2 regions of the Actinoallomurus liliacearum genome follow, and region 1 is predicted to be linked to the other one. Evidence: predicted binding sites of a transcription regulator. Region 1 holds the regulator's gene; the other holds the start of a gene.
The links. Region 1 encodes LexA, which represses DNA repair genes until DNA is damaged. Its sites were predicted from a motif close to TCGAACANNTGTTCGA; they were not measured.
Positions count from the first base shown of each region.

Region 1 (5,946 bases):
GTTCCGCCGGGCTCCGGGCATCCGCGCCACGGGTGAGCCCGACCGCCTGCTGTCCAACTTCATCAACGGCATCAAGCACCTGCCGTACACCGTCTGACGCGCCGCGCCCGGCGTCCTTGCGTCTGCGATAGTCTTGAGGTATGCGATCTCGGCTGCTCCTCAGCCGGCCGCGTTGACCCGAGCCGTCGACGCGGCAGCCCCTCCTGCGTGAGGGGCGTTCTCATGCCAGGGGCACGGTTCACCGCCAGCCGAAGCCGTGCGAATCAGACGAGGAACCATGACAGGCGCCGACGAGAACTACGACCCACGGACGATCCAGGACAAGTGGCAGGCCCGGTGGGAGGAGCTGAAGCCCTTCGCGGCGAGCGAGGACCCCGCCGACGAGCGGCCTCGCAAGTACGCGCTGGACATGTTCCCATACCCCTCCGGCGACCTCCACATGGGTCACGCCGAGGCGTTCGCGATCGGCGACGTGGTGGCGCGGTACTGGCTCCAGAAGGGCTTCAACGTCCTGCACCCCATCGGCTGGGACTCCTTCGGCCTGCCGGCCGAGAACGCCGCGATCAAGCGCAATTCCCACCCCGCCGAGTGGACGTACACCAACATCGACACCCAGGCGGAGTCCTTCAAGCGCTACGCGGCCTCCTTCGACTGGTCGCGCCGGCTGCACACCTCCGACCCGGAGTACTACCGCTGGAACCAGTGGCTGTTCCTGCGCTTCTACGAGCGCGGCCTGGCGTACCGCAAGGGCGGCCAGGTCAACTGGTGCCCGAACGACCAGACCGTGCTGGCCAACGAGCAGGTCGTCAACGGGCACTGCGAGCGGTGCGGCGCGGTGGTCGAGAAGCGCGTCCTGACGCAGTGGTACTTCAAGATCACTGAGTACGCCGACCGGCTGCTGGCCGACATGGCGGAGCTGGAGTGGCCCGAGCGGGTGCTGCTGATGCAGCGCAACTGGATCGGCCGCTCCGAGGGCGCCGACGTCACCTTCCAGATCGAGGGGCGCGCGGAGCCGATCACCGTCTACACCACCAGGCCGGACACCCTGTACGGCGCGACCTTCTTCGTCGTCGCCGCCGACGCCCCGCTGGCCGACGAGATCGTCGCGCCGGAGCAGCGCGCGGAGTTCGAGACCTACCGGGACGCGGTCCGCCGCGAGACGGAGATCGAGCGGCTGGCCACCGACAAGGAGAAGACCGGCGTCTTCCTGGGCCGCTACGCGATCAACCCGGTGAACGGCGAGCGCATCCCCGTGTGGGCCTCCGACTACGTCCTGGCCGAGTACGGCCACGGCGCGATCATGGCGGTGCCCGCCCACGACCAGCGCGACCTGGACTTCGCCCGCAGGTTCGGCCTGCCGGTCCGCGTCGTCGTGCACACCGGCGAGGCGGACCCGGGTGAGACCGGGGCCGCGACCCCCGGCGAGGGCGAGCTGGTCAACTCGGGTCCCCTGGACGGCCTGACCAAGTCCACCGCCATCCCGCGGATCGTCGAGATCCTGGAGGAGAAGGGTCTGGGCAAGGCCGCCGTCAACTACCGGCTGCGCGACTGGCTGATCTCCCGGCAGCGGTTCTGGGGCACGCCCATTCCGATCATCCACTGCGACGCGTGCGGCGAGGTCCCGGTCCCGGACGACCAGCTGCCCGTGCGCCTGCCGGACAACCTGCGCGGCGCCGACCTGGCCCCGAAGGGCGTCTCACCGCTGGCGGCCGCCGCCGACTGGGTCAACGTCCCGTGCCCCAAGTGCGGCGGCGCGGCCAAGCGCGACACCGACACGATGGACACCTTCGTCGACTCCTCCTGGTACTTCCTGCGGTACTGCTCGCCGGGGTACGAGGACGGCCCGTTCGACGCCGAGAAGGTGCGCCGGTGGATGCCGGCCGACCAGTACACCGGTGGTGTCGAGCACGCCATCCTGCACCTGCTGTACGCGCGGTTCTTCACCAAGGTGCTGTACGACATGGGCCTGGTGGACTTCACCGAGCCCTTCAAGCGGCTGGTCAACCAGGGCCAGGTCATCCTGAACGGCTCCGCGATGTCCAAGACGACCGGCAACCTGGTCGACCTGGGCGAGCAGATCGCCGAGTACGGCGTCGACGCCGTGCGGCTGACGATGCTGTTCTCGGGGCCGCCGGAGGATGACATCGACTGGGCGGACGTGTCGCCGTCGGGGTCGGTGAAGTTCCTGGCGCGGGTCTTCCGCGTGGCCGCCGAGGTGACGTCCGCGCCGGGCGCCGACCCGGCGACCGGCGACGTCGAGCTGCGCAAGGTGACGCACCGGACGATCGACGAGGTCACCCGGCTGGTCGAGGCGCACCGCTACAACGTGGCGATCGCCCGGATGATGGAGCTGACCTCCGCGGCGCGCAAGGCCATCGACACGGGGGCGGGCGCCGGCGACCCGGCGGTCCGGGAGGCCGCCGAGACCCTGGCGGTCATGCTGTCGCTGGTCGCGCCGTACACCGCCGAGGAGATGTGGGAGCGGCTGGGCCGTACGGCTCCGGTGGTCAAGGCCGGCTGGCCGACGGCCGAGCCCGCGCTGCTGGTCCAGGAGTCGGTGACCTGCGTGGTCCAGGTGGCGGGCAAGGTCCGCGACCGCCTGGAGGTGTCCCCGGACATCGCCGAGAGCGACCTGGAGCGCCTGGCGCTGGAGTCGGAGAAGGTCAGGGCGGCCCTGGGCGACCGGGGCGTCCGCAAGGTCGTCGTGCGCGCTCCGAAGATCGTGAACATCGTGCCCGCCTGATCGGCGCCAGGGCGTGTCCGACGGGGATTCGTCGGACACGCCTTAGCCCCGGTTCGGTGTCGTGGCATCGAACCGGGGCTGATCACGTATTCCGTGGGACCGCCACCGTGCGCCCCGGAGCGGCCGCGTCGCCGCCGGGGATCCCGGGCGGGATCACATCTTCCGCAGGACCGCCACCACGCGCCCGAGAATGGTCGCGTCGTCGCCGGGAATCGGGTCGTACGCCGGGTTGTGCGGCATCAGCCAGACCTTGTCGTCGCGGCGCTTGAGTGTCTTGACGGTGGCCTCGCCGTCGATCATCGCCGCCACGATGTCGCCGTTCTCCGCGACGGGCTGCTGGCGCACGACGACCCAGTCGCCGTCGGCGATGGCCGCCTCGATCATCGAGTCACCGGTGACGTTGAGCAGGAAGTGGGTGCCTTCGCCGACGAGCTGCCGCGGCAGCGCGAAGACGTCCTCCACGGCCTCCTCGGCGAGGATCGGACCACCGGCCGCGATGCGCCCGACGAGCGGGACGTAGGCGGGCGCCGGCCGCGTTGGGGCCTCCTGACCGTTGGCGACCTCGTACGACTCGCCGTCGGCCTCGGCGGCGATCGCCGGAGATCCGGGCATGCGGACGACGACCGCGCGCGGCCGGTTGGGGTCGCGCAGTAGGAAGCCCTTGCGCTGCAGGGTCCGGAGCTGGTGGGACACGCTGGAGGTGCTGGTCAGGCCGACGGCCTCGCCGATCTCCCGCATCGACGGCGGATAGCCGCGCCGCTGCACCGAGTCTCTGATCACTTCCAGCACCTTGCGCTGACGGACGGTCAGGCCGCTCTCGTCGCCCGGGCCGTCGGGCATTTCCCGAACCTTGCTCATGGTGTCTCCGATGGCTGTCTTCCCGGTGACGCGTCGCCGCCGGTATTTCGGTCCCGTAGTGGGACGTTATCGCTTCTGCGGGAAATGATCAAACAGGTGTTCGAAAAATGTGGAATTTTGCGGTCCGGGGTATGTCGCGTTTAGTTCGCACATACGTTCGAGGGTAATTCCCGGGCCGGGCTCGCGGAAGGATGGCGCGCCATTGGCGGCCGCGCCTTGCCGCCTCGTCGTGATCGGCGCTCTCGCGCGGCCGGCGCGAGGGGGTGCCCGCCGACGCGGCGCCGGCGCGCTCGTGGCAGTCTTGGGGGGCGCGCGACGCCCGCACCCGCCCGGCCGCCGGCCGGGATGTGATCGACCTCACCGCGACGGGCGTCGGTCGCGTTTCCGCAGGTGATCCAGGATGTACGGGGTCGAAGCGGCCGATCGCCGCCCCCGGGTGGGAGGGTCCGACACGCCGATGAGGGCGGCGGATCGCCATGTGAGCGGCGTCTTCTCGCCGGGTGCCCCATGCGGGTTGCGATGCACCCGGCCGGGCTCTACGGTTGGACCCCAACATCTAGTAGTTACATGGATGTAGTTCACCATAGGTTGTGGTTACGAGGTGAGGTTCGCGCAGTTCGCGCGTGACCCGCTGTCAGGGGAGGGAGTCCGGAGCCATGCACTGCCCGTTCTGCCGACACACCGACAGCAGGGTCATCGACAGTCGCACGGCCGACGACGGAGCCGCCATCCGGCGCCGTCGTTCGTGTCCCGAGTGCGGCCGCCGCTTCACCACCCAGGAGACGGTGCTCATGATGGTCGCCAAGCGCAGTGGCGTGACCGAGCCGTTCTCCCGGGACAAGATCATCGCCGGAGTGCGCCGGGCGTGTCAGGGCCGTCCCGTCAACGAGGACGCCCTGGCCATGCTCGGCCAGCGGGTCGAGGAGGCGATCCGGGCGACCGGGAACGCCGAGATTCCCTCGCACCAGGTCGGGCTGGCGATCCTCGGCCCGCTCCGTGAACTCGACGAGGTCGCGTACCTGCGATTCGCCTCCGTCTACCGGGGGTTCGAGACGCTCGACGACTTCGCCAAGGAAATCGAATCGCTGCGCGCGGCGTCCGGCGGCGACGCCCGTTCCTAGGGCGGCGCCCGGACCGCGGGCTGTACGGGTAATCCTGGAGGTGGGCCTGGTGTGCCCGAGAAGGGGGATGTCATGACGGAGACGGTGAGCGGCTCAGCCCGTCGGGGCAAGGCGGGTCGCAGGGGTCTGAAGATGGAGCGCGTCTTCACGCGGCCGGGCGTCCACCCGTACGACGATGTCCGGTGGGAGCGCCGGGACGTCGTCATGACCAACTGGCGTGACGGGTCGGTGAACTTCGAGCAGAAGGGTGTCGAGTTCCCCGACACCTGGTCCGTCAACGCGGTCAACATCGTCACCTCGAAGTACTTCCGCGGCGCGGTCGGCACGCCGCAGCGCGAGTCGAGCCTCAAGCAGCTGGTCGACCGGGTCGTCGGGGTGTACACCGAGACCGGCCGCAAGAACGGCTACTTCGCGTCCGAGGAGGACGCCGAGATCTTCGACCACGAGCTGAAGCACGCCCTGGTCAACCAGGTCTTCAGCTTCAACTCGCCGGTCTGGTTCAACGTCGGCACCGCCTCGCCGCAGCAGGTCAGCGCGTGCTTCATCCTGTCCGTGGACGACACGATGGAGTCGATCCTGGACTGGTACAAGGAAGAGGGCGTCATCTTCAAGGGCGGCTCCGGGTCGGGGGTCAACCTCTCCCGCATCCGCTCCAGCAAGGAGCTGCTGTCCTCCGGCGGCACCGCGAGCGGCCCGGTGTCGTTCATGCGCGGCGCCGACGCCTCCGCCGGGACGATCAAGTCCGGTGGCGCGACCCGCCGGGCGGCGAAGATGGTCGTCCTCGACGTCGACCACCCGGACGTCGAGGAGTTCATCGAGACCAAGGCGCGCGAAGAGAACAAGATCCGCGCCCTGCGCGACGCCGGCTTCGACATGGACCTGGGCGGCAAGGACATCGTCAGCGTCCAGTACCAGAACGCCAACAACTCCGTCCGCGTCTCCGACGATTTCATGCGCGCGGTGGAGTCCGGCGACTCCTTCGGCCTGCGCTCCCGCCGTTCCGGCGAGGTCATCAGCCAGGTCGACGCCAAGGGCCTGTTCCGCAAGCTCGCCCAGGCGGCCTGGGAGTGCGCGGACCCCGGCATCCAGTACGACGACACGATCAACGACTGGCACACCAACCCCGAGACCGGGCGCATCACGGCGAGCAACCCCTGCTCGGAGTACATGAGCCTGGACAACTCGTCCTGCAACCTCGCCAGCATCAACCTGCTGAAGTTCCTG
Region 1 is NZ_BAABHJ010000006.1:131,507-137,452, forward strand. It holds gene ABD978_RS14270 (cytochrome P450) at 1-97, shown strand, start outside; gene leuS (leucine--tRNA ligase) at 278-2,743, shown strand; gene lexA (transcriptional repressor LexA) at 2,897-3,601, opposite strand; gene nrdR (transcriptional regulator NrdR) at 4,258-4,722, shown strand; gene ABD978_RS14290 (vitamin B12-dependent ribonucleotide reductase) at 4,795-5,946, shown strand, end outside.

Region 2 (5,946 bases), on a different contig from region 1:
AGATCATCTTCTTCCAGATCGCCCCCGGCCTGGTCCTGGGCCTGTTCGAGGCGACCAAGTTCGTCGCCGACATGCAGGGCACGGCGGCCGACGGGAAACTCGGCGGCCTCACCCTGTCCCAGAACGTCGCGACCCCCGCCGACGTCGAGGCCACTGTGAAGCGCGCCGTCGAGGCCGGCGGAACGCTCGTCAAGAGCCCGCAGACCGCGGAGTTCGGCGGCTACCACGGCCATGTCGCGGACCCGAACGGCGTCGTCTGGGAGATCTGCCACAACCCGGGCTGGCGGGTCGACGAGACCGGCCGCGTCCACCTGACACCGATCGAGAACACGCCCTGACGCGCGCTCCGGCCTGCGGACCGGAGCACCGCGGACGATCCCGCGAGCGAGATCAGTCGTCGAACGACAGGTCCGGAACGTCATCGGCGCCTTCGGCCTCCAGCGCCTCGCGGACGACGCGGTACGCCAGGCCGCCGGAGTAGCCCTTGCGGGCGAGCATGCCCATCAGCCGCCGGGTGCGTTTGACCGGGTCGAGGCCACGGGTGCCGGGCAGTCTGCGGGCGACCAGTTCGCGGGCCGCTGCCTCCTCCTGCTCCGGGCCGAGGTCCTCCATGGCCTCGCTGACCGTCTCGTCGGCGACGCCGCGCCGCCGCAGCTCGGCCGCGAGCGCCCGGCGGCCCAGCCCCCGCCCGGCGTGGCGCGACTCGACCCAGGCCCGTGCGAACGCCGCGTCGTCGATCAGCCCGACCTCGGAGTAGCGGCCCAGCACTCGCTCGGCGACGTCGTCGGGCACGCCCTTGCGGCGCAGCGCGTCGGCGAGCTGGGCGCGGGTCTTGGGGGCGAAGGAGAGCTGCCGCAGGCAGATCTCGCGCGCCACCGCCTCCGGGTCGGCGGGCGGGCCCTGCGCCGCCGGGCTGCCCGGCGTCGGCCCCTCGGCGAGGCGGCCCCCGCCGCGCCTCCGCCCCCGCCGCCCCGACCTCCCGGCCGCCGACGTCTCACCGCCCGCCGGCATGCCCGCGCCGCCCATCTGGATCTCCGCGTCGTCCGCCGGAAGAGCTTCGGCACCCGTCGGATCGGCCGTACCGCCCGCCGACGGGTCCGCGCCTGCTGTCGGGACGGCCGCGGGGCCCGTCTGCGCGGCGGCCGGGCCGGGCTCCTGAGCGCGGGCGGCGTCGCCAGGGAAGATCTCCGCGCCGGGTTCGGTCCGGCGCGGCGCGGGACGCCGCCACCCCTCAGGAGCGGTCATGGGTCAGCCCCTCGATCGGTCCCGCCGAAGGGCGACCCGGGATCACACGTCTCCCGGCTTCGGGGTCTTCGCGGCCCGCTTGGCCGGTGCGGCCTTGCCCGCCGCGGCAGCGGCAGCCGGAGGAGCGGCGGGAGCGCTCGCCGGCTCGGCCGGTGCGTCGAGGCGCGGCCCCACGCCGAGCTTCTCCTTGATCTTCTTCTCGATCTCGTCGGCGATGTCCGGGTTCTCCTTGAGGAACCGCCGCGCGTTCTCCTTGCCCTGGCCGAGCTGGTCGTTCTCGTAGGTGTACCAGGCGCCGGACTTGCGCACGAAGCCGTGCTCGACGCCCATGTCGATCAGGCCGCCCTCGCGGCTGATCCCGACGCCGTACAGGATGTCGAAGTCGGCCACCTTGAAGGGCGGGGCCATCTTGTTCTTGACGACCTTGACGCGGGTGCGGTTACCGACCGCGTCCGTGCCGTCCTTCATCGTCTCGATCCGCCGCACGTCGAGCCGCACCGAGGCGTAGAACTTCAGCGCCTTGCCACCGGTGGTCGTCTCGGGCGAGCCGAACATGACGCCGACCTTTTCCCGCAGCTGGTTGATGAAGATCGCTGTGGTCTTGGTCTGGTTGATGGCACCGGTGAGCTTGCGGAGGGCCTGGGACATGAGGCGGGCCTGGAGGCCGACGTGGCTGTCGCCCATCTCGCCCTCGATCTCGGCGCGGGGCACGAGCGCCGCGACGGAGTCGATGACGACGACGTCGATCGCGCCGGAGCGGATCAGCATGTCGGTGATCTCGAGGGCCTGCTCACCCGTGTCGGGCTGGGAGACGAGGAGGGCGTCGATGTCGACGCCGATCTTCTTGGCGTACTCCGGGTCGAGCGCGTGCTCCGCGTCCACGAACGCGGCGATGCCGCCGGCCTTCTGCGCGCTTGCCACGGCGTGCAGGGCGAGGCTCGTCTTACCGGAGGACTCCGGACCGTAGATCTCGACCACGCGGCCACGCGGGAGGCCGCCGATGCCCAGGGCGACGTCGAGGGCGATCGAACCGGTCGGGATCACCTCGACCGGGGGGCGCCCCTCCTGGCCCAGCCGCATGACGGAACCCTTGCCGAACTGCCGCTCGATCTGCGCGAGCGCCGCCTCGAGGGCCTTCTCGCGATCGTTTGCTGCCATGTGAGGTGTCCCTGTGGGGTCGATGCCTGCTGTTGTCGGAAGCGACGTTACGGGGACCCGCCGACAATTTTCGAGGGTCCGGCCCACCACTGTGGACAACGTCGTCGCTTCCTTCACTCTAGCCGAACACGTGTTCGATCATGAACGGACGCGCCGATTCCCCCGGGAAAGACCCGGCGTCTTGCCCTACGCTGATGTCCAGGATCATGCCGGTGACCATCCTCATGTGCGCCGACCCGTTGCACCCCCGGCGGGTCGACGAGCACTTCGCCCGAGAGGCCGAGGCCGTACGCGCGCTCGGCGGGTCGGTCGCGCTCATCGACCATGACGCCCTGCAGCACGGTGACGTCGCCGAGGCCGTACGCCGGGTGCCCGACGGGCTGGGAACGGCCTGGTACCGCGGCTGGATGGCGACGACGGCGCAGTACGCAGCGCTCGCCGCCGCACTGGCCGCCCGCGGCGTCGTCCTCGCCGTTCCGCCGGACGGCTACGAGAAGGCCCATGAGCTGCCCGGCTGGTACGACACGTTCGCGGGCGTCACGCCCGCCAGCGTGTGGCTGCCGCTGTCCCCCGGCGCCACCCCGGCGGCCGACAAGCTGGCCGAGCTCGTACGCCCGCTGCGGTCCGGACCGGCGGTCGTGAAGGACTACGTCAAGTCGCGCAAGCACGAGTGGGACGAGGCCTGTTACATCCCCGACCTCGCCGACGTGGAGCGGCTGCACGCCGTGGTCGCCCGGTTCGTCGAACGCCAGGGCGACCTCCTGGCCGGCGGCGTCGTCATCCGCGAGTACGAGCGGTTCGACGGCGGCGAGGCCCGCGTGTGGTGGGTCGACGGCGAGCCGGTGCTGATGGGCCCCCACCCGGACACGCCGGACCGGTATCCGCGCCCGCAGGCGGACCCGATCGCGCCGTGCGTGCGCGCGCTCGGCTGCCGGTTCATCACGACGGACCTGGCCCGGCGCGAGGACGGGCTCTGGCGGGTGGTCGAGGTCGGCGACGGTCAGGTGAGCGATCTGCCATCAGTGGCCGAACCTGCGGATCTGTACCTCAGCTTCCCGATCAGGTAGTGCTTTCGTCGGGATCTTGGCTCTAGACTTACCGGTCATCACTCCCAACTCCGGAGATCCGACCGCAAATGCCCCCGAAGGACGCCCGCCGGATGATGCGGTCCGGCATCGTGCAACTCAGCGCGGTGAGCCTTCTGTCATTGACCGTCGTCGGTTGCTCCTCGCGGAGTGAGACCGCGTACTGCGTCGACAGCTGGGCACCGGTCGGCAGTTCCTACCGCGTCGTCCCCGACTACTTCTGCGACAACGGCGGATCGTACGGGCGTTACTACTGGTACTACGGTGGCCGGTACCGCAACAACGGCTACGTCTCGGGGGGCTCGTCGGTCCGCCCGAGGCGGGGCACCCGGATCGTCTCGCGCGGCGGCCGGGTGATCTCCAGCGGCAAGAGCCACAGCAGCGGCCATGGCGTCTCGCGGGGCGGGTTCGGTCACCACGGCAGCAGTTCGCGGGGAGGCTGAACGGTGCGGCGCGGGCATTCGGAGCCCCGGGCGCGCTGGGATCAGATCGTCGAGTCGCAGGGGCTGGCCTATCACCGCACCTCGCATCCCGAGCATCTGACCCGGCCGTACTGGGACGAGTCAGTGCACTACACGTTCGAGATGGACGAGGTGCTCGCCCTCGAGGAGACGGTCGAGGAACTGCACCGGATGTGCCTCGCGGCGGTGGAGCACGTCGTGAGCACCCGCCGGTACGCGGTGTTCGGCATCCCGCAGTGGGTGTGGCCGCTGATCGAGGCGTCGTGGCGGCGCCGCGACCCGTACCTCTACGGGCGCTTCGACCTGTGGTACGACGGCTCGGGCCCGGCGAAGCTTCTGGAGTACAACGCCGACACCCCGACCTCGCTGCTGGAGAGCTCGATCATCCAGTGGTACTGGGTGCGCGACACCCACTCCGACGACGACCAGTGGAACTCCATCCACGAGCGGCTCGTCGACCGCTGGAAGGAGATCGCCCCGGCCGTCCGGTCCGGCACGCCCGGAGTGCCCGCCGGTTCGGCCGTGCACTTCGCCTGGACGAACGAGGACGAGACCGGCGAGGAGGTCATGACGATCGCGTACCTGCAGGAGACCGCCGAGCAGGCGGGCATCCCGGGGATCGCGATCGCCATGGAGGACATCGGCTGGCACCACGACCGCGGCCGATTCGTCGACCTCCAGGACCGCGACATCACGGCGTTCTGCAAGCTCTACCCGTGGGAGTGGATCGTCGGCGAGCCGTTCGGGCGGAACGTCCCGCGGGCCGGCTGGGTCGAGCCCATCTGGAAGATGCTCCTGTCCAACAAGGCGCTGCTCGTACTGCTGTGGGAGCTCTACCCCGGCCACCCGAACCTGCTGCCGACCTACCTCGGCACCCCGGGCTCCCTCACCTCGTACGTGCAGAAGCCGCTGCTGGGACGTGAGGGCGCGAGCATGCGGATCGTCACGCCGGACGGCGTGCAGACGGCCACGTCGGGCGAGTACGGCGCCGAGGGCTACGTCTTCCAGGAGTTCTGCCCGCTGCCGGACTTCGAGGGCGAGCACCCCGTGCTCGGCGCCTGGGTGGTCGGCGACGAGGCGGCCGGGCTGGGCATCCGCGAGACGTCCGGGCTGATCACCGACGACACGTCGTCGTTCGTCCCGCACCGCATCCCGGCCGAGCCCGAGGACGGCGGAGTGGGCCCTTCCTGACCGGTTTTCCCCTGGGACTCCCCCGACCTCGCCAAAGGAGAGAAGACAGATGGCCCTGGCGTTCTCACACGACTTCGGCACGGCACTGGGCAAGGGCGCCGGCGCGATCGCCGCGTACACGGCCGTCGGCCTGGTCCTGCTGCTCATCGGCTTCTTCGCCGTCGACGTGACCACGCCGGGACGGCTCACCTCGATCATCCGCCACGGGCGGAACACGAACGCCGCGATGCTGGCCGTCTGCGGCATCGTGGGGGTCGGGCTGGTCGTCGCCTCCTCGATCTACGCCTCCGGCGGCCGGCTGAGCGAGGGGCTGATCGCGACGCTGGTCTGGGGACTCGTGGGCATCGTGGCCCAGCAGATCGGGTTCCTGATCACCCGCGTCCTGCTGCGCGTCGACGTGGCGGCGCTCATGGCCGCCGAGTCCCTGGAACCGTCCGCCGTGCTCCTCGGCGCGACGCAGATCACGATCGGCCTGATCACCGCGGTCGCCGTCATCTGACGACCCGGCGGCCGACCGCGGACCGGCTACCGGCCGTCGTACGGCGCGAGCCGGGGGCGTACGGGCGCCGTGCCGCGGCTCACCGGCAGCCCGGCGGCCCGCCATTCCTGGAACCCGCCGATGACGTCCGTGGCGTTGGCCAGCCCGAGCGCGCGCAGCGACGCGGCGGCCAGCGAGGACGAGTAGCCCTCGTCGCAGATCACGATCCACCGCACGTGATGGTCGGTGGCCTCCGGGATGCGGAAGCCGCCGTGCGGATCGAGCCGCCACTCCAGATGGTTGCGCTCGACGACGATCGCGCCGGGGA
Region 2 is NZ_BAABHJ010000023.1:382,994-388,939, reverse strand. It holds gene ABD978_RS29910 (VOC family protein) at 1-338, shown strand, start outside; gene ABD978_RS29905 (regulatory protein RecX) at 391-1,026, opposite strand; gene recA (recombinase RecA) at 1,288-2,403, opposite strand; gene ABD978_RS29895 (ATP-grasp domain-containing protein) at 2,598-3,470, shown strand; gene ABD978_RS29890 (hypothetical protein) at 3,539-3,931, shown strand; gene ABD978_RS29885 (glutathionylspermidine synthase family protein) at 3,935-5,140, shown strand; gene ABD978_RS29880 (DUF350 domain-containing protein) at 5,190-5,639, shown strand; gene ABD978_RS29875 (rhodanese-like domain-containing protein) at 5,666-5,946, opposite strand, start outside.
Region 2: the regulator LexA is predicted to act here: its motif matches at 2,526-2,541, upstream of recA (recombinase RecA).